Regions from separate parts of the Paenibacillus sp. OK076 genome, predicted to be linked through region 2. Evidence: riboswitches for the same ligand, from Rfam matches in the RefSeq annotation. Region 2 holds a riboswitch; each other region holds the start of a gene.
What was found. A riboswitch is a leader RNA that binds a small molecule or an ion and turns the genes downstream of it on or off. The one in region 2 is predicted to bind cyclic di-AMP.

Region 1 (5,911 bases), on a different contig from region 2:
AAGAACGGCGAAAAAATATATCAGTTCTATGCCGATGATGTGCATGATTTTGCCTGGTCAGCCTCTCCTGATTTTGTTTATGCGGAAGAACCCTTCTCTGCTCCCAATGTGCCAGGTGTTCGAATCAAGCTGTATCTCGACCCTGCTCATGAGGATCTGAAGGAACGTTATTTCTACGCCGCCAAAGCGGCGCTATCCAACTATAGCAAGTGGTTTGGCCCTTATCCGTATTCCACATTGTCCATTGTTGTCCCGCCCAAATCGGGGAACGGCGCAGGAGGAATGGAATACCCTACCTTGGTCACCGCCTTCGGTGCGGACGATTCTACACCTGGTTACGATCTGGAACGCACGGTTGTGCATGAGATTGGGCATCAGTATTTTTACGGCATGGTTGCGAGTAATGAATTCGAAGAGGCTTGGCTGGACGAAGGATTCACCTCCTATGCAGAAGACAAAGTGATGGAACAGGAATACGGACTTATCCCGAATCTGCCTGTACAATCAGGTCTCATTACTTCTCCGGCTCCACTGACACAGAACTCCTGGAAGTTTGATTCCCAGAATCAATATGCAGCGAACGTATACACACGAGGCAAGCTTGTTTTACTCGGAATAGAACAACAGGTTGGTGCCAAAACGATGGAGCGTATTCTCTCGACCTATGTAAAGAAATACCGTTTCAAACACCCTACTTCGTCTGATTTTCAAAAGGTCGTGGAGCAAGTGACCCGTACATCCTGGACCGATTATTTTAATCAATATGTATATGGAGATGGCATGGCTGACTTTGCAGTGGAGAAGATCACCATCAATCCTATCCTGAAAGACGGTCAAACGTTGTACGAGTCGTCTGTAACAGTCCAGAAAAAAGGCAGTGAATATAAGAAGGTGCCTGTTCGAATTATGTTCGAAGACGGGAAAACCATGACGAAAGAATGGGATGGCAGCGAGGAGCGCATTACCTACAAACTGACCTATACTTCCCCTGTTTCCTGGGCTATGACTGATCCGCTGTACACCATTGTGCTGGAGAACCATCATATGAACAATTTTCTGAAAGCCGGACTGGATGAGCCAACCAAATCCCGCTGGAGCATGAGTGCAACCAAACTTATAGAAGCCATATTCGGAAGTCTGTCATGGTGAGGTGGATACAGTGAAAGCGAAAATACGTGAAGGCTGGTTTCTCGTCCGTCAGCATATGTTCATTGCAGCACTTTTATTTCTCTATCAATTAGTATGGGGATACTTTCTTTATCGAATGGTTCAGTCAGCTGTGGTCCCGCTGCTCCTGCGTTATCCTGACCCTGATGCAGGGGAACTCAGTACAATTTTATTCAAAATGGAGAGCCAACTCGGCCTGACAACGAATCCGGAGGTCCATCGCTATTTATGGATTTTAGGGGCTATGCTGCTGCTACGGATGCTGATTAGCCCCCTCATTCAGGCAGGGCTGCTCTACTCGCTCCAGCATTATAATCATTCGGAAGAGCGCATTCCATTCATTCGTGGCATCAAAAATTTGTGGAAACCGATGCTGTTGCTTTACACCATTCGTACCCTTTTGCTGCTGCTGCCTGCTTATTGGCTCGCACCAAAGCTCTATTCTATCTTTATGGAAGGTTTTCATTCCCTCCATCTGCTCTTGCCTGGTATTCCCTATGTTGCTGGTTGGATTGTATACGGGTGGGTTATCCATCATATCCTGCTCTACATGCAGTTTGGTATCTCAGCTCCTGATGGGGAAGGCGGAGCGCGTGGTACGTTTCAAGCTCTATGGATTGCACTACGCCAGGTCATCACTCTGATCGGCATCGCTGTCATGCTGGGCGGCCTTCATCTGCTGGTCTTTGGTGCCTTTACTTCAGCTTCATGGTTACTAACGGGTTTAACTGGTCTTATACTACAACAGACGTATCCACTTGCCCGGTGCTTGCTAAGCCTATGGAAAATATGCGCCCATTTCCGGTTATGGCAGTCCAATTCGATCAAGGATTAACGTGCACGGTTAAAAATGGTTACCATCTCTATGTAAAGTTGTTTTCATCAAAAGCCTTTAAACAAGCAAACCTCGACCTTTCCCCGTCAAAGGTCGAGGTTTTTTTTGCTAATTTTGTTGTTAAACGTTGCCAAAGTGATATACCTCTGTTACAATAATCGCAGTGAGTTTTTAGTAACAACTTTGTAATCTTTACCTTCATATTTGTAACTACTTAAAATTTAATCGTCATTTCTTGATTTCGCAGGTGCATAACTAGCATAGCCAAATTCCTAGCACCTGGGAAGCGGGGGAACCAGTTATGGGTGAATTGATCTTGCAACAGAGGGATCATAGGGGACCTTCAACCGAATCCTTAAGCTAACCTCGCAGGCATTGGAAGGGGTATATCTCTTGTTTAAAAAGAAATTAACCGCAGCTGTACTTAGCCTCACATTTGCATTATCGCTTGGAGCAGGCAGCGCATTCGCAGATTCAAAAATGGACCAAGTCATTGATTCAGCAATGGGAACTACATACAAAAGCGGAGGAACAACGCTTAACGGCTTTGACTGCTCTGGGTTCACAAGTTATGTATTCGACAAGCTGGGTATTGATCTGGCTCGCCAATCGAGTTCACAATTCGACATGGGTGATTCGGTATCCCGTATGGAAATGAGACCAGGTGATCTGGTATTCTTCAATACAACGGGTAAAGGGGTCTCGCACGTAGGGATCTTTGTAGGGGATGGAAAGTTTGCACACTCCTCTTCTTCCAAAGGAGTTACCATCAGCGAATTAAGTGAAAGCTACTGGGCTAACCGCTATGTTGGCGCTAAACGCATTATGAGCACGGATGCATATGAGACATTGGCCATCGACTAGGGACAAGCTGAGCAACGTCATGCTGGAACAATAAAACTACTGTAACGAAGCATAATAGAACCGTCTGGTACATTCTCCGCAGGAATGGATCCGGCGGTTTTTTTGTGCTTCGTTTCCTTCAAAGCATTCGGGATAGCGATCAAACCTAAGTTTAAGTTTTTTAGAGCTATTTTCATTGCTTCGTCCGTGCTCTTATCATGTTTTTACCCATCCTACTATAATATAAACGAAATTACCGGAACTTTTGTTTCACTTTTTTTTCTAAAACGAGGACTTGCCAAATGAACGCCTCTTTTGTAGAGTGAAAACAAGCTTAGATATGGAATGACATATGGATATAGATATAGATATGGACAAATCAAAATCATTATCGCTTGTTCACAATGAGAGGAGCGTGCAGTTTTGTATGGATGAAGCCCCTGTGACGTTTCACGTTGTGCCCATGCAAGAAGAACATGCGGAGCTCATCTGCGATTGGCAGTATGACCCGCCTTATAATATTTATAGCTGGCTGCCCTGGGAGCAAATGAAAGCACTTGAAGTAGAATTCGGCGATCCCCAGCTACGGAAGGAACAATATGCGGTGGTGCTGGGAGAGGATGAGCAGATTTGCGGTTTCGCTCAATACTTCCCGCTTGAAGGTGTCACCCGCATTGGGCTTGGCATGCACCCCGATCGATGTGGCCATGGGCAAGGGAAGGCTTTTGTCTTGGCCATTGTGCAGGAAGCCATTCGCCGGAACCCTGCAAACGAAATTGATCTGGAAGTTCTGACCTGGAATGACCGGGCCATTCGCGTCTATCTCAAAGCCGGATTTGTTACGAAGGATACATACGAACGACAGACACCGAGCGGTTTGAAACCTTTTTACTGTATGGTCTATGAAGGTCCACGCGAATAAATAGTGCATAAAATCACCCTAAAAAGTCCCCGGTTATGTGATTAGTTCAAAAAATTACCACAAAATGCTATGATGTCACTACAGGTTCCGTTATAATGATATGGATAGTTTCAAGTTAGATGATCTTTCATTCTGGAGGGGACATAAGGGATGCACAAATGGATCATGAGCGGGGTATTTTTTGCAGCGTGCGCTTTAGCTATTGTACTAATGTTTACGCTTCCAGGGAAAGAGGAAGTTGCAGAAGAAGCGAAACCGACGATGCCACAAGTTACAATGGATGCAGGACAGGCTGAGGCACTGGTCAAAGCAAACTGTATTACCTGCCACGGTGATCAGCTTCAAGGGGGTATGGGCCCTAGTCTGCAGAAGATTGGTAGCCAGGACGATGTGGAGAAGATTTATACCACGATTGTCAAAGGTAAAAGCGGCGGTATGCCTTCGTTCAAAGACAAGCTGAAGGATGAAGAAATCGCGAATATTGCGATGTGGCTGGCGGAGAAGAAGTAAGGCTAGAAGACTAAGGCAGCGAATCATAGGATTCAGATTACACGCGTGTTAAAGCGAGGGACCCCAACCGTCCTTTCGCTCTCACGCATGCTCCAAGCCATCATCGCTCTGGATGCACCACGTAGTCGATCGTATTCCAGTGGTCGCTGAATTGATCAACTGTTCATAAGAAGAAGAGGCTCTTATTCCCCCTGTCGGGAGAGTAAGAGCCTCTTGGTCATATTCATGTGTTCAATGCGTAGGATGCTCCAGTAAGAAACATACGAGCCATGGCTATCCGGCTGCATAAGCGATCCCGATACAGCTGTCTATGACTCGTTCTAAGCAAAGCATCATACTTTACGGCGTCTTTGCCTGCTGCTCAGCCAGGAAAGCCTCCACTTCACGTGCGAACGGCATCCCGGACTGGGCGCCGAGCTTCGTCACGGACAGCGCAGCCGCGCCCATGGCGAAGCCAACTGCTGCGTCCAGCGTCTCTCCGCGCGCAAGGGCTACCGCCAGCGCGCCGTTGAAGCAATCGCCAGCGCCGGTCGTATCGACGGCGCTTACGGCGTAGCCGCGCGCACGGCACGCGCCGGCACGCCCTGCCTGTACGCGGCCGCCAGGCGCCGCCGCGTATACAGCCCCCTCGGGGCCGAGCGTCGTGACGACAGCGGCCCCGAGGGATGCGGCGAGTTCTACGACCGCCGCATCCACGTCTTCCGGCCGGAGATCATCCCGGCCGGTGAGCAGGGCGAGCTCGCTGCGGTTCGGCGTGACGACGTCGACGCACCGCAGGAGCTCCTGGGGCAGACCCGGCACGGCAGGCGCCGGGTTGAGCACCACCAATGCGCTGCCTTCAGCCGCCAGTTGGGCGGCGCGGGTGACCGCAGGCAGCGGGATCTCCAGCTGCAGCAGCACCGCTGCGGCTGCAGTCAGGCTTTTTACCGTATCCGCCTCTTCCAGCATCGCAGGCACAACCTGACCATTCGCTCCGGGAATGACAATAATCCGGTTATCTCCTTTGGAGAGCCAGATGGAGGCCGTACCCGTAACGGTATCATCCAGAATGCGAATCTGCGAGGCATCCGCCCCGCTTTCCGTCAGGCTGTGCAGTAGACGTTCACCAAACCCATCCGAACCTACCGCACCAATCATCGTTGTCTGTCCGCCCAGTCGTGCAGCAGCAACCGCCTGATTGGCGCCTTTGCCCCCGGCCAAATAGTGCAGTTCCTCCCCGCTCACCGTCTCGCCTTCCTCAGGGATGATATCCGTCTTCACCACCAGATCCATATTGAGGCTGCCTACAACAGCAATAAGAGGTTTGTTCTGAATATCGTCTGACATGTATGCTTCACTCATTTCTGGTAGTGCGATAATAACCGATCCAGGTTATTCCGACCTCATTTTCTCAAAAGCCTCGTTATATTGCTCTGCTTCTTTAATATCTACAGATGTGATGCCACCTTCATCCCATGATGTGAGACGCAGTGTGACTGTTGTATAGTCAATCGTAATGAAAGGGTGATGATTGAACGCTTCCGAAATCGCTGCGACCTCGTCCACAAATGCAATCCCTTTCATGTAGTTGGAAAATACGAACTTGCGGACAATCCATCGTCCCTCTTCCAGTTCCCAGCCTTCCAGCCTTCCCA
Region 2 (5,911 bases):
TAATTCTGCCGAACATATTCCTTGGAATCCACCTCAACCAAGGTGTCTTCCACTTTATTCGGGTCTTGCTGCAAATGATAATACTGGTCCTGATACACCAGGAACATCCGCTCTGTATTTTCCGCCGAGATCTGATCCGGCTTCCGCTGTTCAGATAATTCCTGAGCGACCTCTGGAACGGTACGATCGGCAGCTCGGTACACATAGGATGTCGTGTTACCACTGCCGCTGACCGATTCAAGCGGATATGTGTCCTGAACGGAAGGGGCTCCGCACGCGGACAGCAGCGACATCACAAGGCTGAGGACCAGCATTAATTTTAATCCATGTGCCAAGCGCTTTTTCATTGGAACCTCTCCTAGCTCGAACGAATCACTTTGATATCCGCAGGAAGAATGGACTCACCCTCATACAGTGTAAATCTTCTGTCTTGCCACTCCACACGCAAAAGCATGTTATCATCAGACTGATATTGCCATACTAATTGTTCCCCCGCCTGACCATAGGGTGTCCTGCCTGCAGTGGTTACCATTCCTCCGTATTCTTCCTCCAGATGATACGCACGTCCATCCAGATCCAGCAATGTAGGCACCTCATCCGGTGCATCGAGACGTCCATCAATGGGTGTATAGAGGGCATACCGGGTCATTTCCCGTTCTTCAATATGCAAATGTCGGATTGCCGTACCATCCTGCAACGTGAGGACAGCCGCATTCCGTGCTCGATGATGTACCCGCCCAACAACTTCATAGGTGACCAGCGAAACCTCACAGATATCACCAGGTGCCAGCTGAAGCATAGTTTTCTCTGCCTTAGGCGGTTCAGGTTTGGCTATTATCCCTTTAATCCGTTTCCACACACTCATGCCCATTACTCCTGTTCTTTATCTTATAAACAAGCTGCAATAATTAATGCGCCCACGATATGTAGGGCACCCGAGAACAAACCGTAACCTGTCTTGCCCTGCTGTATTCCCGTATCCAGATCCAGGTTGGCCCATCTCCGAATCATAAAGTGAACCACACTCTCCAGAATCAGCAAAATGACAAAGGAAACAACGGATACAAGCAACGCTTCTCCAAGATGACCCGCTGTCGAAATGGAGGTGGCGAGTACGTATCCCTGAGCAAACAGCTTCATAACCATACGTGTCGTAACGGCCATATTGCCGGCCTTCACTTCGGCAAAATCCTTATACTTCGTGAACAAAGAATCCACATACATCAAGACAAACAGCAAAACCGAACCCGATAACGTCCAGACCAGCATTGCCAAAATGTTCAAATCCATTTACATAGCCCCCACATTTCAACATGAACCGCAATTAAAAGCGAAGGAGAAACGCTGGTCTCTCCTCCGCTAGTGCCCCTGCTTGCTTACAAGGTTTAGTTCTTATTTTCGTATTGCTTCATCAATGCTGCCAGTTCATCCTCGACAGCCTGATCCTTGCCCAGCTTCTCAAACTCATCGTCCAGCGATTTACCTTTGGACGACATCTCATTGCTGGCTTCAGCCTGAGCTTCCATCTGCATCATTTTTTCTTCCATACGCTTCATGCCGGCACTTGCAGTGTCGGAGCTAAATCCGTTCAGCGCCTTGTTGATTTCGGTTTGAGCTTTTGCCGCGTTGTAGCGCGCAACCAATGTTTCGCGTTTATTTTTCATTTGAGTCAATTGTTTACGCATTTCGTCCAGCTTGCCACGAAGGTTATCGGCAGAAGCTTTATTTTGATCATAGCTTGTTTTGTATTCAGCCATCTTCTCTTCAGCGACTTTTTTCTCTTCCAGTGCCCGACGGGCCAAATCCATATTCTGTGCACGTGCTGCTGTATGTGCTTGCTCCTCACGTTTCTTCACGAGAGCTTCCTGTTCTTCGAACAGCTGCTTGAATTTCTTCTCAATGGCAATCTGTGCAGCAACAGCTTTCTCCGCATCTTCAAGATCTTCCTGCATATCCCGGATATATTGATCCGTCATCTTGATCGGATCTTCTGCCTTGTCAATAATAGAGTTAATGTTAGACATTGTTAAATCGCGTAATCGTTTGAAAATGGACATTATGGTATTCCTCCTAGTCGATAGTTCATCCTTGTATATAATCATACATACGTGGCAATGTTCTACTCGTTTCAATTTTAACAAAAAAAATCATAAAAAACGATTTTAGCCTATTTTGCTTACATCGAACTATTGAATTAGTCGACCCGTTTGGCACAGCTCCTCATCAAGCAGCTTCTCTGCAGTCTGCACAATCTCATCAATCTGCATCCGCGTAATGGCGTCAAAGTGAATCCCCATAATCACAGTGACGGTTACCTTTAAATGCAGGGCAGCCTTACGTGCCAGTCTTTCACACAGTTCTTGTTCTTTATGTCCTGGAATATGCACCGTAGCTCCACTCACCCGTTCACGATCCGGATAAAATATCGCTACTGCTCCAATGTGTGATCTGCCTCCAGTTATTATAAAAACCTTATCTTCTCCTGCTTCGATCACCTGTAACCGAACGGAATTTAAGTCGTATGTACTCATCCTGCTCCACCTGTCCTTTTCTATATATATGGTGGAATTATGGCTTTGATTTTCTGAATCAGCAATGAAACATCTCACATCATGCATAAATACGGATGGCCCCGGGCATACCAAAGAGAACGCAATTTGGGAAAAGGAGGCACTAACATGCGTATACGCCTCATCATGTTATCCATCATGGTCATTCTTCTGGGAGGAAGTTACGCTCCTGCTCAGTTATGGGCTTCTTCAAGCCCGCAAACCGAACCTGCTTCGAAGTCTGATTCTTCCGAAGAGGAGCAGCTGACGCTGGGACAGCTCCGACAGAAATATGCGGATACATTCAAAACGAATGGCCCCTCGACAAAAAAGGTCGCACTGACTTTTGATGACGTACCTGATCCACGGTTCACCCCGAAGGTGTTGGATATTCTAAAGAAATACAAGGTGCGGGCTACGTTTTTCATTGTGGGACATCGCGCCGAGAAACATCCGGATTTAGTGAAACGCATGGTGAAGGAAGGGCATATTGTTGGCAATCACAGCTACAATCACCCGGAGTTCAGTAAGCTGACCATGAATGCATTTCGCAAACAAATCTTACATACCGGGGATATTATTCGGGATCTGGTGGGGTACACACCCAAAATGATACGTCCACCTTATGGCGACATTAACGAACAGCAGCTGCAATGGGCAGCCAAACAGCATTACAGCATTGTGAACTGGAATGTCGATTCCCTGGACTGGAAGGGCCTCTCCAAAGAGGAAGTCAAAAAAAACATCCTGTCCGCCGTCAAACCGGGTTCCATTGTTCTTCAGCATGCAGGAGGCGGTGTCGGATCGAAGCTGAGTGGTTCCATCGAGGCGTTGCCTGAAGTTATCGAGGAATTGCGTAACCGCGGGTACGAGCTGGTGACTTTGGACGAAATGCTGGAACTGCCAAAGGGCAAATAGGTCAAAGAATCTAGAAGTCGGATATTCAAAAGGGTGTCCTTCAATCACTTTATCGTGATTAAGGGACACCCTTTACTGTTAGAATAGAGTTAGTTGGAGTCACATCTGATGATGTGCAGCTACGATTTGAATTTTATTTCAAAATGTAAAGTTCAACATCCTGAATACCAAATGTGCTCACGGATTGTTTGCTGCCAGGAATAAAGATATCGATCTTATGGCCTTTAATGGCGCTGCCTACATCACGAGCCGTAGCGACAAATGCCTGTTTTGGCAGTCCTGGGTGTGTATGACCTGTTACCAGTACCTTAGTTCCCAATGGAATAATACTTGGGTCTACTGCAATGGTTCCCAATTCGAGCGGGTTACCGAAGTAGTCCACAGCACCCCATCCTCCATTTTCGGAAGCGTCCGCGGAGTATGCTGTTGCTTTGACATCGACCGCTTTGCTGTAATCAAACGTTTTTCCCCAGGCTTGTACAACTTTACTATCTGCATTAACGTCAAGACTTGCAGTAGTGATCGTTTTAGCCTCCGTTTTAGCTTCTGCAGCAGAAGCTGTGTACGTTGTTTTTCCAGGAATCGTAATTTTCAAACCACCATAAATGTTGTAAGCTGAAATGTCATTGTTCGCTTTGATCAGAGCGTTAAGTCCAACTCCATATTGTTTGGATAAGGTGTAGAAGGTATCCCCTTCTTTGGCCACATGAACTGAATCAGCATGAGCCGGAACGGCCTGAATGAGCATTGCTGCTGTCAGCAAAGCTGTTGCTGTTTTGGCTATACGTTTCTTGTTAATCATGGTCTTCCTCCCTCATTATGCCTGCGAAGTTAGTTGTCGGATTCGGATGGAGGAAACCACCCTATAGGTTCAATTACATTCAAATATATGTAGCCCTAATTCACCCCAAGCCGTGTGCAATTGATTCTCCCCCAAGCACACTCTGCAACGTTACATCCCCCGCACTCCCAACTCCGGAAGTTTCGGCAGGAACAAATATATCACAATTTTGTAACCAAGAGTCGTAGTAAATGTTACCATCCGTCTAATTCACTTCAACATCATGGCTGAATCTAAGCGGTTTTTTTCAAAAAATGTCTATTTGAGCTTATATCGCTGATGACAGAAACGTTACTTTTTATGTTAATCCGTGCGTATCCTTACATAACAAAACAATCCCTGCCGACGTGTCGTCGACAGGGATGTATGAGGGGGATGAAATTCTCATCCGAATTATACATTTTGCAATTTCAACCTGATCTTCATCCTGAATAACTTGGATGTATTAGAGCACTTTAGCAAGGAAGTCACGTGTACGTGCATGCTTGGGCTCACCGAACACTTCAGCAGGCGTTCCTTCTTCTACAATTACCCCGCCATCCATAAACAGGATGCGGTCACCCACTTCGCGTGCGAAGCCCATCTCATGCGTTACAATTACCATGGTCATGCCGCCCTCTGCAAGCCGCTTCATAACATCCAGGACTTCACCCACCATTTCAGGGTCCAGTGCAGACGTTGGCTCGTCAAAGAGCATGACATGTGGCTGCATCGCGAGCGCTCTTGCAATAGCTATCCGTTGTTTCTGTCCACCGGACAGCTGATTTGGATAGGCGTCTTTTTTGTCAGAGAGGCCCACCGTCTTGAGCAAATCTGCACAGATTTGTTCCGCTTCATGTGCAGGCTGTTTCTTCACTTTAATGGGAGCAATCGTAATGTTCTGCTGCACCGTTTTGTGCGGAAACAGATTGAAATGCTGGAATACCATCCCCATTTTTTCACGAGTTGCATTAATGTTGTGTTTCGGGTCAGTGATCGAAACTCCCTCAAAGTTAATCTCACCGGAAGTAGGTTTCTCCAGTAAGTTCAGACAACGCAAAAAGGTACTTTTCCCCGATCCGGACGGACCGATGACCACGACAACCTCGCCTTTGCCAATCGTTACGTTAATGCCTTTAAGCACTTCGTTCTTATCATAGGATTTATATAATTGTCTAACGTCTATCACTTGCACCCAACTTCCTTTCCAGTCGACCCAGCAGTTTGGACAAAATGAACGTCAGCACAAAGTAGATGGCTGCCGCAATCAGGAATGGATTCATCCCTTGATACGTAATATTTTTGACCACACTTGCCTGGTACATAATGTCCACCATACCGATAACCGAGATAATGGAGGATTCCTTGATAATGGTCACGAACTCATTACCGATCGCCGGCAACACCGCTTTGAACGCTTGTGGGAGCACGATGAAGCGCATGGCCGCACCTCTGCCCATTCCTAGGGAACGAGCTGCTTCCAGTTGGCCGCGATCCACACCCTGTATACCAGCACGGAAAATCTCCGCAAGATAGGCACCACTATTAATGGATAGTGTGATAATCCCCGCCTGAAGCGGCGAAAATGTAATACCGAACGTCAAGGCAAGCCCGTAATAGATAA
Region 3 (5,911 bases), 1.9 Mb from region 2:
TCGATCCTCCAGCCGTTCGCATACTTTTTCCAGAAGTCCACGTAATTATGGTCAAGCGCCCAGGAAAGCTCAAACCAGATATTATTTCTGTCCAGGGCTTTGGACCATGCCTCTACATCACCGCGTGCATCCCGGCTCAGGTTATTAATCCCTGATCCTGGCGTCACACTGTCGAATTTGACAAAGTTGATGCCCCACTCGCCAAGAAGATCCGCGATGGAGTCAATGTACTTCTGTGAGCAAGGGTTTGTAAAATCAATTTTGTAAGTGTACGAATCCCAAGCATCCATAACAACGAGCGGCTTTACCGCAATATCCTGCATACGACATGCCCCACCCGTTCCATACACCTCAAGATTTTTTTCATAAGCGGTGATTGATAATCCCGGAATGAGATAGATCCCGATCTTCTGTCCGTTATTATGGACATAATCGATGACCTCCTGAAATCCATTTGGATAAAGAACAGTACTCGGAATAGGACGGCCGTATTCATCTTCATCACCGTTCCAGCCTGCATCAATATTAATGTATTCATATCCATGGGCTTGCAGCTTCTCGCGCATGGCATCCGACTGCTTCTTAATACTCTCGGCCGACGTCCAGTTACCCGCCCCGTCATATACCTGCATGCTGTAACTGCTCCAACCCATATACGGCTTCTGGGCCAGACTCTTATCTGCTGCTTGTGCCACATTGCCGCCTGTCGTTCCCATAATCCCGAACTGCACCACCGCAATCATGAATACCATGAAACACATTGCCATCCTTTTTCCGATTCGTTTCAAATTATCCCTACCCCCTCTGAATTTGGTCATTCAAATCCCTGTTGATAGCGCTTCCATACGAGAAGAGAATAGTAGATGAAGGATGCTCAGGATAGGTACATTTCGGTATTTTACGTACATTAAACCTGAAATACAGGGGCAAACCGTCACATAACGAACACTTTTCCATTTTTGGATAAATAAACAAAGATCAACTTCTTCTTTGCTCAAGTTGAAGGAATAGTTGAAAAAACATTCAGGATGAGCAACCGCTCTGATCCGTAAACAGATAAAAAAGGTTCCTAGAGTGGCAGCAATGCCATTCTAGGAACCTTTCTTCGTGTTGCACATGATGCGGTCGAGAGGACTCGAACCTCCACGGGGGTTAGCCCACACGGACCTGAACCGTGCGCGTCTGCCAATTCCGCCACGACCGCGTATATCTTATCTCCGAGAAATTATATCGCGGCGACAATAAATAATATATCATGTGCAGGTAATTAGTGTCAACAAAAAATTATCCTCTTCTCATGTGTAAAGCATTTTATAAATTAGATCTTGGAGGGCCAGTTGCCGTACCAGGCATACCCACCTCTTCTTTCCTTATCGATATCGCTGAGTTTGTATTTCACAACCCCATCACGTCCTACGAAGATTGGTTTATCCGTTCCAATTTCATAGAAACGTGCCCAAATTGGCGCTGCACCTGAATCTGCAATGAGTTGGCTGTCTCCGTTTTCTCTGACATACTTGTAACCAGTAATTTTAACTTTGTTGAACCAGGCTTCTGCCGCTTTGATGGAGGCAGTAATTTTGGAGTTAGCCGGTCTAGTTTTTAAAAACTTCACAATTGTACTGCTCTCTCCAGCACTCAGAGAAGGCACTTCATAAATCCTAGCGCCTGCAGGTTTAAGGGTACTGGAATCATGCTGCTGCCCCCATGCAGTCAGTTTACCGTTCGCTACAACCTGTGTATTGAGAATAGCCTCTACACCTTTGGCAACTGATTTTTTACTACGATCTGCAAGAGAGCTGTCGATGAATGAGAAATCTCCTTTACGTGCACCTACTTCATCCAGCATGTACATGACATTAATCATGGCATCGTCGTTGAAGGTGATGTGCTTGTGATAACCGGAGCTTTGGTATACCTGTGGCCAACCCCCATTGGAGTACTGCATATTCAGCAAAAAGTTGATTCCTTTGATGGCAGCAGCCGAATAACGCGGATCATTCGTCTTTTTGAATTCCTTGGCTAATCTTCTAATTTCTGAGTATGTAGCTTTGTTATCAATCGTAGATTTGGCCCACTCACCACTTGTTTCTTTGTAATCCTTCTTCCATCCCCCGTCTGGATGTTGATTCTTCAAAATGTCCGAGATACTTGCTGTCGTTCCAGAGGCGTCTGCAGCAGAGACCTTAGCAGCAGGCTGAAATACCATTCCGACAACGGAGAAAACCATTGTACATGCCATAACCAAAGATGCAAACCTTGTTTTTGCCTTCAACATAGATTAGAAACACTCCTCAATTCATTTTCTGCAAACTGCTCCCCTGCTAATCTATCCCCCTTATATTTGTTTTAAAATCAAACTATTTCTTTTAATACAATAAATGGAATATACAAAAAGAATTCTATGCAAAAATATGAATTTTGTCAATATTTGCAACAACATGTAACAAATTCTTTGGACAACCTATAATTATCGTCTAATTGGATGTGAGAAAGCCAATAAATTGTCCAATTTCTCTCCTTCTGAAACAGTAGTTACTTTTTTGTCATTTATTAGAACCCATCATTCGAGTTATTTCTACATAAAAAGCGATAATTCCGTTAACATTGAGATGATAAGAAGGGTTCAAGATCGGTTTGACATTTTCGCATTTATGCAATATAGTTTCAAAAGGTTACAAAAACTTAATTATTCATTTGCCGAGTTTCATGTTTGAAAACGGGGGAACCATTTTGGGTGAATTATTCTTATACATAGGAAATATAGGGAACCTTCTACCGAACCCTTAGCTAACTCCGTAGGCATCGAAGGGAGAACAACAATTTTGAAAAAGCTTATCATTTCTATTTTTGGAGCAGCAGTTCTATTTACATCCGGTGCAGCAAGCACAGAGGCAAGCAGTATTAACACCGTCGTTAACAACATGACAGGCATTCCTTACAAATGGGGCGGCACGACACTCGCCGGGTTTGATTGCTCTGGATTTATGAGATATATTTTCAACAAATATAGCATTGAATTACCACGTACTTCCCAGCAGCAAGCGAAGGCCGGAACACCGGTATCCAAAGCTAATCTGCGTACAGGTGACCTGGTATTCTTTAATACGATGGGCAATGGCATTTCTCATACAGGAGTATATATCGGGGGCGGACAGTTCGCTCATGCTTCCAGCAGTAAGGGTGTCAGCATCACCCAATTATCCAATCCATATTTCAATGATCGTTATGTAACAGCACGCCGGGTAACAGGTCAGTTTATGTATAACAAAATGCTGGGCAAAATATAAGTTTGATTGGAAATAGCGCAAAGAGGAGGCTCCGGGTGAATCCGGGACCTCCTCTTTGTTTTGGGACTTTTGTTTACAAATCCGCTGTGCTGTAGACTTCTATACTTAATGTAGAGCCTTCTGTACTCTCATTGCACCTTGAGACAACGCATGGCCTCCGCCTACGGCTCCAGCCACAGCAACCGTCTCCATAATCTCCTGATCGGTCGCTCCTTTGGCACGCGCCTCTTCCACATGGTAAAACGTACATACCTCATTGTTTGCAAACAAACCAATGCCCAGCGCTATCAGCTGTTTGGTCTTGGCATCAATCGCCCCTGCCTGAAAACATTCTCCAGTGAACTCATGATAAGACTTCACCACAGCTGGCAGCACGTCGCTTAATTCACCAATCTGATCTTTATAGGCATGAACCTTATCATTCATTAATGTCATGGTTACCGCACATCCTCTCGGCTGATATGTTACAAGCTCTCACTGTACCTATCTTTTCACCCGAGAGGTGCAATTATGCCAAAACACCCATGGTAAATGAACCTAAAAACACACGTCCTATTCTTCGAGCGGACTCTTACGTGGCTCGCTGAACAACTGATACTGATATTTCCGGTCCAGCTTGACCACACGACGATTCTGACGGCGAATGAGCACCTGCTCCCCGTCCCAGGCAACCACAATGCCTGTCACATCATTGGACTGAATCTCGTCCCGTACTACCCTTACTTTTTCACCCGATAAACGCAGTGCATCCAATTCTGCATCACTGATCATATTCATGGCGCCTACTTTCCCAAAAAAATTATTTACAAAAAGAGACCTAAATGAAAAGTCATTTAGGTCTCACGTGACTGTATTGGACTGTCATGTCATTCGAAAGTATGTCCCGACTGAAAGTTACCGCTGCGCGTGCTCTTTGCTGTCGTTCTTCTCAAACCAAAAATCAAGCACTTTGGCGGACATCACACGTTCTTCAAGGTACTCCACTTGATGCGGTGTAAATTGTTCTTTCCAAGAGAAGGACAACTCTTCGCACAAGCCTACAATCGTCAGCAATTCTGACCAGGCAACGTAGCGTTTGTACCAGAAAAATTGAGGATGTTCAATCATATAGGGATAAAGGTCATCGAATTCCGTATGTTTACAATCCAGGGCACGCTCAAAATGTACTTTCGATTCCGCCAGCTTATCAATAAAAAATTGTTCTGTTGCCGGTTGGTTACCCATGGTGTTGCCTCCTCTCCCTAACATAACCCCATTATAAATGAAATCAGCGGTCATGCAAAGGCATTGTTATAAAAATAGGCACTTTTTCCTTTAAAAAGTCACAATTCGTTATCGTCAAATTGCACGGTGCCATCGTTCAAAGAACGAATACGCACCAACGCTTCAACCGGAATGCCCTGCTCACGAATGGTGCGCGCTCCGGCCTGAAAACATTTTTCGACCACGACACCGAATCCAACCAGTTCCGCACCCGAACGTTCGATAATTTTGATGACACCACGAGCAGCATCGCCATTGGCAATGATATCGTCAATAAACAAAATACGGTCATTTTCATGAATATACTCACGGGACACCATAATATCCGTTACAATCCCTTTGGTAAAAGAAGGCACTCTTTCACAGTAGGCATCGGGGTCAGCCAAAAGTGTTTTTTTGCGACGAGCAAATACCAGCGGAACACCCAGTTCATGTGCAGCAGCAAAGGCGACCGGAATCCCGGAAGACTCCACTGTAATGACCCGAGTTACACCACTTTCACGAAAACGAGCGGCAAATTCCCTTCCCATTTCCATCGTCAATGCAGGATCAATCTGGTGATTCAGCAGACCATCCAGCTTCAGCACCTGATCTGACATGACTACGCCTTCTTGTAAAATTCGTTGTTTCAATACTTCCATAATTTGACCTCCCAAGCCGTTCCTATGACGTAAAAGTATCATAGATCCCGCTATCAGTTCAAGCGAAATTGCCTTTGCTCTTGTTCAGAGCATGTTAAATGACCCTTTGCCATACTTCAATTGTCATGAGTTTGACGGGTCAAGCATACCTTGTACCATGGCACCCGCATGTCCAAACTATTCAGGGGCCTGAGAGGGGAAACGCATGAAACAGGCATTTCGGGTGCTGCAGATCGCATTTACATACATTGGAACGGTAGTTGGAGCCGGCTTTGCAACAGGGCAGGAGATATTGCAGTTTTTTACCCAGTATGGCAAATGGGCCACCATTACCATCGGCTTATCGACCATGCTCTTTGTCTGGTTAGGTACAAAAATGATGCTGATTGCCCATGATACCGGCTCGCGCTCATACGAAGATCTCAACAAACATCTATTCGGCCATAAAGCAGGAAACTGGATTACCTGGGTTACCCTTCTGATCCTCATTGGAGTAAACAGTGTCATGCTGGCAGGAGCAGGGTCGGTCTTTGTAGAGCATCTGGGACTTCATTATCAGACCGGACTGATTGTCACCCTTATCGGTACTTATCTGCTGCTTGGACGGGGCATTCAGGCCATTCTGCAAATGAACAGTATCGTAGTGCCCATGATGCTTCTGCTATCTCTGCTTATGATCATCAGCACCATAAATCATCCCGGCGCAAACCGATTTAT
Region 4 (5,911 bases), 2.7 Mb from region 2:
GCGGAATGTCCACCCCTCTACAAGGTGAAGGTAATGAGGTGGTTCAGGTGCTGTTCTTGAGGGGCCTGCTACGCTTGGGTTGGGAAGAAGTTGCCCGAGTCCGTGTTGCCAAGCGGTGTTGCAGCTTCGAATAATCCAGTTGTGGTCGACGATGATAAGCTGGTGCTGCATGGACTGGAACGATAATCTCTCCAGATCGGATATTAAGTATCTCATGAAATGAGCTCCTCCTTGGCAGAAATCTTATCTTAAATCATCTGGAATTTCCAAAATGTCAGCGACCTGGTTCCTGAACCGGGTTGCTTTACGCGTGCCGTGAATGAGATTGGACAGACGGTATGGCGGAATGCCATACTGTTCGCAAAATGTCTTTTGGTCGACCTGGAGTTCGGTTAGTCGTCGTTTGATGGCCCATCCGAAAGGAGTCACAGGTTTCTTTTTGTTCAAAAGGGTTCACCCCTCGTTGGAATGTAGTGTTCAGCTGGTTATTCTTGGTGTAAAGTATATAGATATGCGAGCTGTATGTTTTATTATATACGTATTTGCGTCATCTAACAATTAAAAAAGACGGAAATAAGTGTATTTTAATATGAAAAATGGCGTAAATACGTTAAATAGACAAAATAATTGACATAGAAAACACGCCAGCAATGAGGTTGCGGCGTGTTTTTTATATATTTTACTGCGTGAGGACGCGGGTATGAAGGGGAGGGGGTAGATTAGGCTCGGTAGGCGTGAAGCCCTGCTCCAAGCATGTGAAAGCTTGGGAACAACGTTTTCATGGACATTGAGGTTGGTTGTACCAGTCCATCGGCAGCGGAGGCGCTGACGGTATGCCATTCATGTTCCAGGTCTGCGGCCAGGCGAACCAGCAGGTCCTGGATTGTATCGGTATGAAGAGGAATTACTTTGGAGGCTTCGGTTATGCAGGCACTCATGGCTGAATGCAGATAACCAAGGACCGCCTCCTCGACAGGGATTTCGAGGTGGTGGTTAATCCAGGCGTGAACAGTGGAGAGGCAGCCGACGGATTCATACTTAGCCAGGGTGTGTTCGAGGTGGCTAAAATCAATCCAGGGGTGGAGTGCACGAGCTAGCTTAATCAGTCGTTTGCCCATTGTGGTCGCATGTTCTCTAAGATTGACTGGGGTGCGCTGGACATGGACGAGCTTGTCGATGAGGGCTGTACGCCACGCGTCATTGTGATCTGCGGCGGTGTATATGCCTTTAATCGCCATGCCTTCCAGACGCACGATGCTGGGATGCAATTGGCAGCGCATGAATGATTCGAGATCTTCAGCACTACGAATGGTACCTTCCGCGATATGGGCATCCATTCCGAAGGAATGGGTGAAGCCTCCGACCTGGATAGAGGAATCAAGCAGTTTGACGTAATCGAGCAGCTTATTCCCACGGTTCACAATCTTTCGCCTCCTACGTTCGTTAAATGTTATGTTAAATAACATTTATACTCCTTTTTGGTTCGTTTTATGTTTGTAAATCCGAATTATATGATATATATATTCACATAAATATCCGCTTTTTGTCAATAGTTTCTTGGTTATTTAAGTATAAAATCTATTTAATGTTATTTTATATAACTTTATAAGTTATGTTCTACTGAGAGAATATGAAGAGTGGTCATAAAGAAAGTAGAGTGATCAGCCTAATCGGATATACAAACGAGATCAAATTTAATCATATGCACTTCGTAGGAGAAAATGACGAGATTATACGATTTATGGGAGGAAAAGCGCAGTTAAAATAATATTAATAAAAATGCTTTACTTTTAAACATGAACCGGGTATAATCAATTCTGTTGCCGATTATTTACGACATGCGGTCGTGGTGGAATGGCAGACACGCTATCTTGAGGGGGTAGTGGGTATATACCCGTGGAGGTTCGAGTCCTCTCGACCGCATCATAAGAACGATTAAGAAGAAGCTTCCCGTATGGGGAGCTTCTTTTTTTGTGTTTTTTACAGTAACCGGGTCCGAAAAAAAAGGTCATCCGATTCCCCTGAATGCATGCTCATGCTGTCTGCCGGGGTGGGATGGCCTTTACTTGTTATTTAAGCAATGCTTTGATGTCTGCTTCAATTTTATCAGGTGTTGTTTTGGGAGCATACCGCTTCACAACACGACCGTTCTGATCCACAAGGAACTTGGTGAAGTTCCATTTGATGGCTTTGGAGCCGAGTACGCCCGGTGCTTCTTTGGTAAGATGCTGGAATAGAGGGTGAGCGCTTGAACCATTCACATCAATTTTCTCAAACATCGGGAAGCTGACACCATAGTTCATCTGGCAGAACTCAGCAATATCGTCAGAGGAGCCCTTTTCCTGTGCAAACTGGTTGCTTGGAAAACCAAGAACTTCAAATGGGGAGTCTTTAAACTTGTCCTGAAGTTCTTGCAGACCTTTGAATTGAGGTGTAAGGCCGCATTGGCTTGCTGTATTTACGATAAGCAGTACTTTGTCACGATAGTTGGACATTTCAACTTCCTGACCGCGAAGGGTGTTTACTTTGTAGTCGTAGACTGACATGAAAATCGCCTCCATCTCATTTTCTTATATCCTCTATTATATTGATTGCAATTAAATATTGCAAAATTTATATTGCTTTTTTAACTCCATTTCAAGCTGTCGTGTATGATCTGTGACTGATTTGCTACCTTATTTTCGCTAGAGAGAGAATTAGAGAGCTTTGAAGAGATGGGTAGAGAATGGATGTGTTGTAAGCGCTATTATTGATGTGAAATGGCAAAAATCCGTCGATTCGGTGATCTGCGCAGACTTTACACCAATATGGCACGGGTGTATGATTCATATCGTAATTCCAATTTAAATTAAATTTTACATGAAAAACGAAACAAACGATAATATCGCTCTGATTATGATGATATAAGAACGATGTTTTAATCGCTGAGTTTCCATTCATTCATGGGTGGGAAACGGGGGAACCAACAGGATGAACTGTCCAGGACAGTGGGCATCCATGGGGTGAATTTTCCGGTGACAGCCGGAAATAGGGCGACTCTCGCGCCCGAATCCGTCAGCTAACCTCGTAAGCGTTAAAGGGAGAGGCAACAAGCCGTACGCTGGTTCATAGTGTCTTTTTGCTATGGATTATTGAAGAAGCGTCCGGGAGGCCTTGGTCCCCCACGCTTCTTTTTTGTTGTCTTTTCACGCCAAGGGAGGAACGAATGATGGATAAAGAGATGATCTTAGTGACTGCTCCAAATGAAGCAGGACGTAAATTTATCAAATTGCTGATGTACAAAAAAATGCCGTTTGCCGTTCTGACTAACAGTGCAGGGGAAGAGCGCAGGCTCCGGAGAATCGGTGTAGAGCATGTCATTCGCATGAACACGGCTGCAGCTCAGAAATGGTTTTTGCCGCAAGGCAGTGTCGGCAATGTTTTTATTTTTGAAAATAGCCTAAACCTAACCTGTCGATATTTGCAGATCTGCCGATCCTGGACATCCAAGTCCCTGTGTGTGATTACCGAACAAAGTCATCCCAAAGGGATCTATCGGGGAATGGGAGCAGACCGTATTGTATATTCCTTGAACGGGGAAGTTGGATTTCTGCTTAATGGCTAATGGCTAGTGGCTCGTACTATTCCTGTGATTGATCCAGTGTCAGCTGCCTGTTATAATTGAAATCATGAATAAAACGGATTCTTGAGGAGACTCATGCATGATGGTGGGTCTTCTTTTTTATGGTTTGGGAAATAGGGATAATTTCCTGTGGCTAACGAGGAGGAATAGGCGTGCCGGATGTACGTGGAATACAATGGTTGTTCTTTGATGTGGGGGATACGCTCGTGGACGAATGGGAGCCGGTAGATGATATTATCGGTCAGTTCGTTCGTGAAGCTTGTGCGCTTGGTTATCAGGTGGAGATGCAGACGGTGCGAGACATATTTGCGGCCTCCTACCGAAATTACGAGCAATGGCCGATGAAATTGGCTATTCGTACTCTGATCAGCGATGAGGGGCACCGGGAACAGATACAGGAGAAGCTGAAGTTCCGCAAAGAGCTTGAGCGACCCTTCCCGTCAGCCGACGCTGTTCTTCAGACGTTGTCGCAGCACTATAAGATTGGTATCATTGCCAATCAGAGCCCGGGGACGGAAAATCGACTGAATAGCTACGGCTTGCGCAAGTATGTGGATGTGCTGGCCTGTTCGGCTGAAGAAGGAGTGTCCAAGCCTGATCCTGAATTGTATGCTGTAGCGTTGAAACAGGCGGGATGTAAACCCGAGGAAGCGGTCATGATCGGCGACAGGATCGATAATGATATTATTCCAGCTAAGAAGCTGGGCATGCACACGATCCGGATTTTGCAGGGTTATGGCAGGTTCCAGCCGGAGCTTGCGGATGCAGAACGTCCAGACTGGACGATTAAATCACTGGAGGAGCTTCTTCCATTGTTGATGGTAACTCCGAATTCGGACAACTAAATGAAGTGCGGCTTTTAAGATCCGATTAGTATGGATTAGGCTGCTGCTTAAACATATAAAAGGAAAGGCTGATCGTCTCAAGGGATACGTTTCTTGAGTTGATCAGCCTTTTTGAGTTAGACAAAATACGGCGTAGTTCCATGTAACCTAGAATAACATAATAGTCTGGATAATTAGATACACATTCAGGACAACGATAACTCCAGCAATGATCCAGGAGGTAATTTTGAGCCACAGCTTGTTGGCAAAAGCCCCCATGCTTTTTTTGTCGCTCGTAAACATCACCAGTGGAATGACGGCAAAGGGCAGCTGCAGTGACAGCACAACCTGGCTCAGAATCAGCAGTTCCTCTGTTCCGTGCTCTCCGGCAATGGCTGTTACGATGACGGCCGGGATGATTGCAATCAGACGTGTTACCAGTCGACGAAGCCACGCCGGAATACGAATGTTCAGGAAGCCTTCCATTACAATCTGTCCGGACAACGTGCCGGTGAGTGTTGAGTTCTGGCCTGAAGCCAGCAGGGCTACACCGAACAGAATACTTGCAATGGTGGTACCCAGAAGTGGTGTCAACAGATGGTAAGCATCTGTAATTTCCGCGACCTGAGTCATGCCTACACTATGGAACACGGAAGCTGACAGAATCAGGATGGCTGCATTGATAAACAGGGCCAGCGTTAAAGCGATGGTTGAATCCATAGTGGTATAACGAATCGCTTCTTTTTTACCCTGAGGTGTCTTTTCAATCTGACGGGTCTGCACAATAGAAGAATGCAGATACAGATTATGGGGCATCACGGTTGCGCCAATAATTCCGATGGCGATATAGAGCATGGCTGGATTTTGCAAAATCTCGGCACTGGGTACAAAACCATGCATGACGCCGCCCATATCCGGTTTAGCGAGAAACAGGTCAATCCCGAAGCAGAGGGCGATGGTAGCCATCAGCACAATAACGAGCGATTCCAATGCGCGGAAGCCTTTATTTTGCAGCAAAAGAATGACCAGTACATCGACAGCGGTAATAATGACACCGTATAGCATGGGTATGTTGAACAGCAGCTTGAGAGCGATGGCTGAACCAATAACCTCGGCAAGGTCGGTGGCTGCAATCGCAAGCTCACACAAAATCCATAACATCATGACTACAGGCATGCTGAATCGTTCGCGGCAGGCTTGCGCTAAATCCCGTCCTGTGACAATCCCGAGCTTGCCAGCAAGAGACTGCAATACCACAGCCATTAGATTTGATATCAGAATAACGGACAATAATGTATAACCGAACTGTGAGCCACCGGCAATATCCGTTGCCCAGTTCCCTGGGTCCATATATCCAACGGCAACCAGATAACCTGGTCCAACAAAAGCAAGGAACTTTTTCCACCAAGCAGCGTTCTGAGGCACCTTCATGGAGCTGTGGGCTTCCCCGAGAGATGGGGCCATA

Region 1: another riboswitch for cyclic di-AMP. It lies ahead of BMY78_RS31720 (C40 family peptidase); the one in region 2 lies ahead of BMY78_RS14405 (3D domain-containing protein).
Region 3: another riboswitch for cyclic di-AMP. It lies ahead of BMY78_RS06170 (C40 family peptidase); the one in region 2 lies ahead of BMY78_RS14405 (3D domain-containing protein).
Region 4: another riboswitch for cyclic di-AMP. It lies ahead of BMY78_RS02670 (HAD family hydrolase); the one in region 2 lies ahead of BMY78_RS14405 (3D domain-containing protein).

Annotation. Positions count from the first base shown of each region.
Region 1 is NZ_FOCH01000011.1:28,073-33,983, forward strand. Features, by position in the region: gene BMY78_RS31710 (M1 family metallopeptidase) at 1-1,149, shown strand, start outside; gene BMY78_RS31715 (hypothetical protein) at 1,160-2,002, shown strand; cyclic di-AMP (ydaO/yuaA leader) riboswitch at 2,255-2,392, shown strand; gene BMY78_RS31720 (C40 family peptidase) at 2,396-2,866, shown strand; gene BMY78_RS31725 (GNAT family N-acetyltransferase) at 3,273-3,767, shown strand; gene BMY78_RS31730 (c-type cytochrome) at 3,918-4,277, shown strand; gene rbsK (ribokinase) at 4,617-5,603, opposite strand; gene BMY78_RS31740 (4a-hydroxytetrahydrobiopterin dehydratase) at 5,649-5,911, opposite strand, start outside.
Region 2 is NZ_FOCH01000001.1:3,270,011-3,275,921, forward strand. Features, by position in the region: gene BMY78_RS14375 (DUF4247 domain-containing protein) at 1-347, opposite strand, end outside; gene BMY78_RS14380 (DUF4178 domain-containing protein) at 359-865, opposite strand; gene BMY78_RS14385 (DUF350 domain-containing protein) at 889-1,290, opposite strand; gene BMY78_RS14390 (PspA/IM30 family protein) at 1,386-2,057, opposite strand; gene BMY78_RS14395 (prenylated flavin chaperone LpdD) at 2,187-2,531, opposite strand; gene BMY78_RS14400 (polysaccharide deacetylase family protein) at 2,679-3,467, shown strand; gene BMY78_RS14405 (3D domain-containing protein) at 3,601-4,269, opposite strand; cyclic di-AMP (ydaO/yuaA leader) riboswitch at 4,272-4,467, opposite strand; gene BMY78_RS14410 (amino acid ABC transporter ATP-binding protein) at 4,754-5,476, opposite strand; gene BMY78_RS14415 (ABC transporter substrate-binding protein/permease) at 5,463-5,911, opposite strand, start outside.
Region 3 is NZ_FOCH01000001.1:1,325,973-1,331,883, reverse strand. Features, by position in the region: gene BMY78_RS06185 (X2-like carbohydrate binding domain-containing protein) at 1-788, opposite strand, end outside; tRNA gene BMY78_RS06180 (tRNA-Leu) at 1,121-1,204, opposite strand; gene pelA (pectate lyase) at 1,319-2,278, opposite strand; cyclic di-AMP (ydaO/yuaA leader) riboswitch at 2,689-2,820, shown strand; gene BMY78_RS06170 (C40 family peptidase) at 2,826-3,290, shown strand; gene BMY78_RS06165 (carboxymuconolactone decarboxylase family protein) at 3,396-3,725, opposite strand; gene BMY78_RS06160 (hypothetical protein) at 3,843-4,061, opposite strand; gene BMY78_RS06155 (hypothetical protein) at 4,185-4,514, opposite strand; gene BMY78_RS06150 (xanthine phosphoribosyltransferase) at 4,613-5,194, opposite strand; gene BMY78_RS06145 (YkvI family membrane protein) at 5,400-5,911, shown strand, end outside.
Region 4 is NZ_FOCH01000001.1:617,645-623,555, forward strand. Features, by position in the region: gene BMY78_RS02645 (nitrogen regulation protein NR(II)) at 1-216, opposite strand, end outside; gene BMY78_RS02650 (hypothetical protein) at 244-447, opposite strand; gene BMY78_RS02655 (urease accessory protein UreF) at 720-1,466, opposite strand; tRNA gene BMY78_RS02660 (tRNA-Leu) at 1,841-1,923, shown strand; gene BMY78_RS02665 (glutathione peroxidase) at 2,070-2,546, opposite strand; cyclic di-AMP (ydaO/yuaA leader) riboswitch at 2,913-3,088, shown strand; gene BMY78_RS02670 (HAD family hydrolase) at 3,206-3,604, shown strand; gene BMY78_RS02675 (HAD family hydrolase) at 3,775-4,467, shown strand; gene BMY78_RS02680 (Nramp family divalent metal transporter) at 4,615-5,910, opposite strand.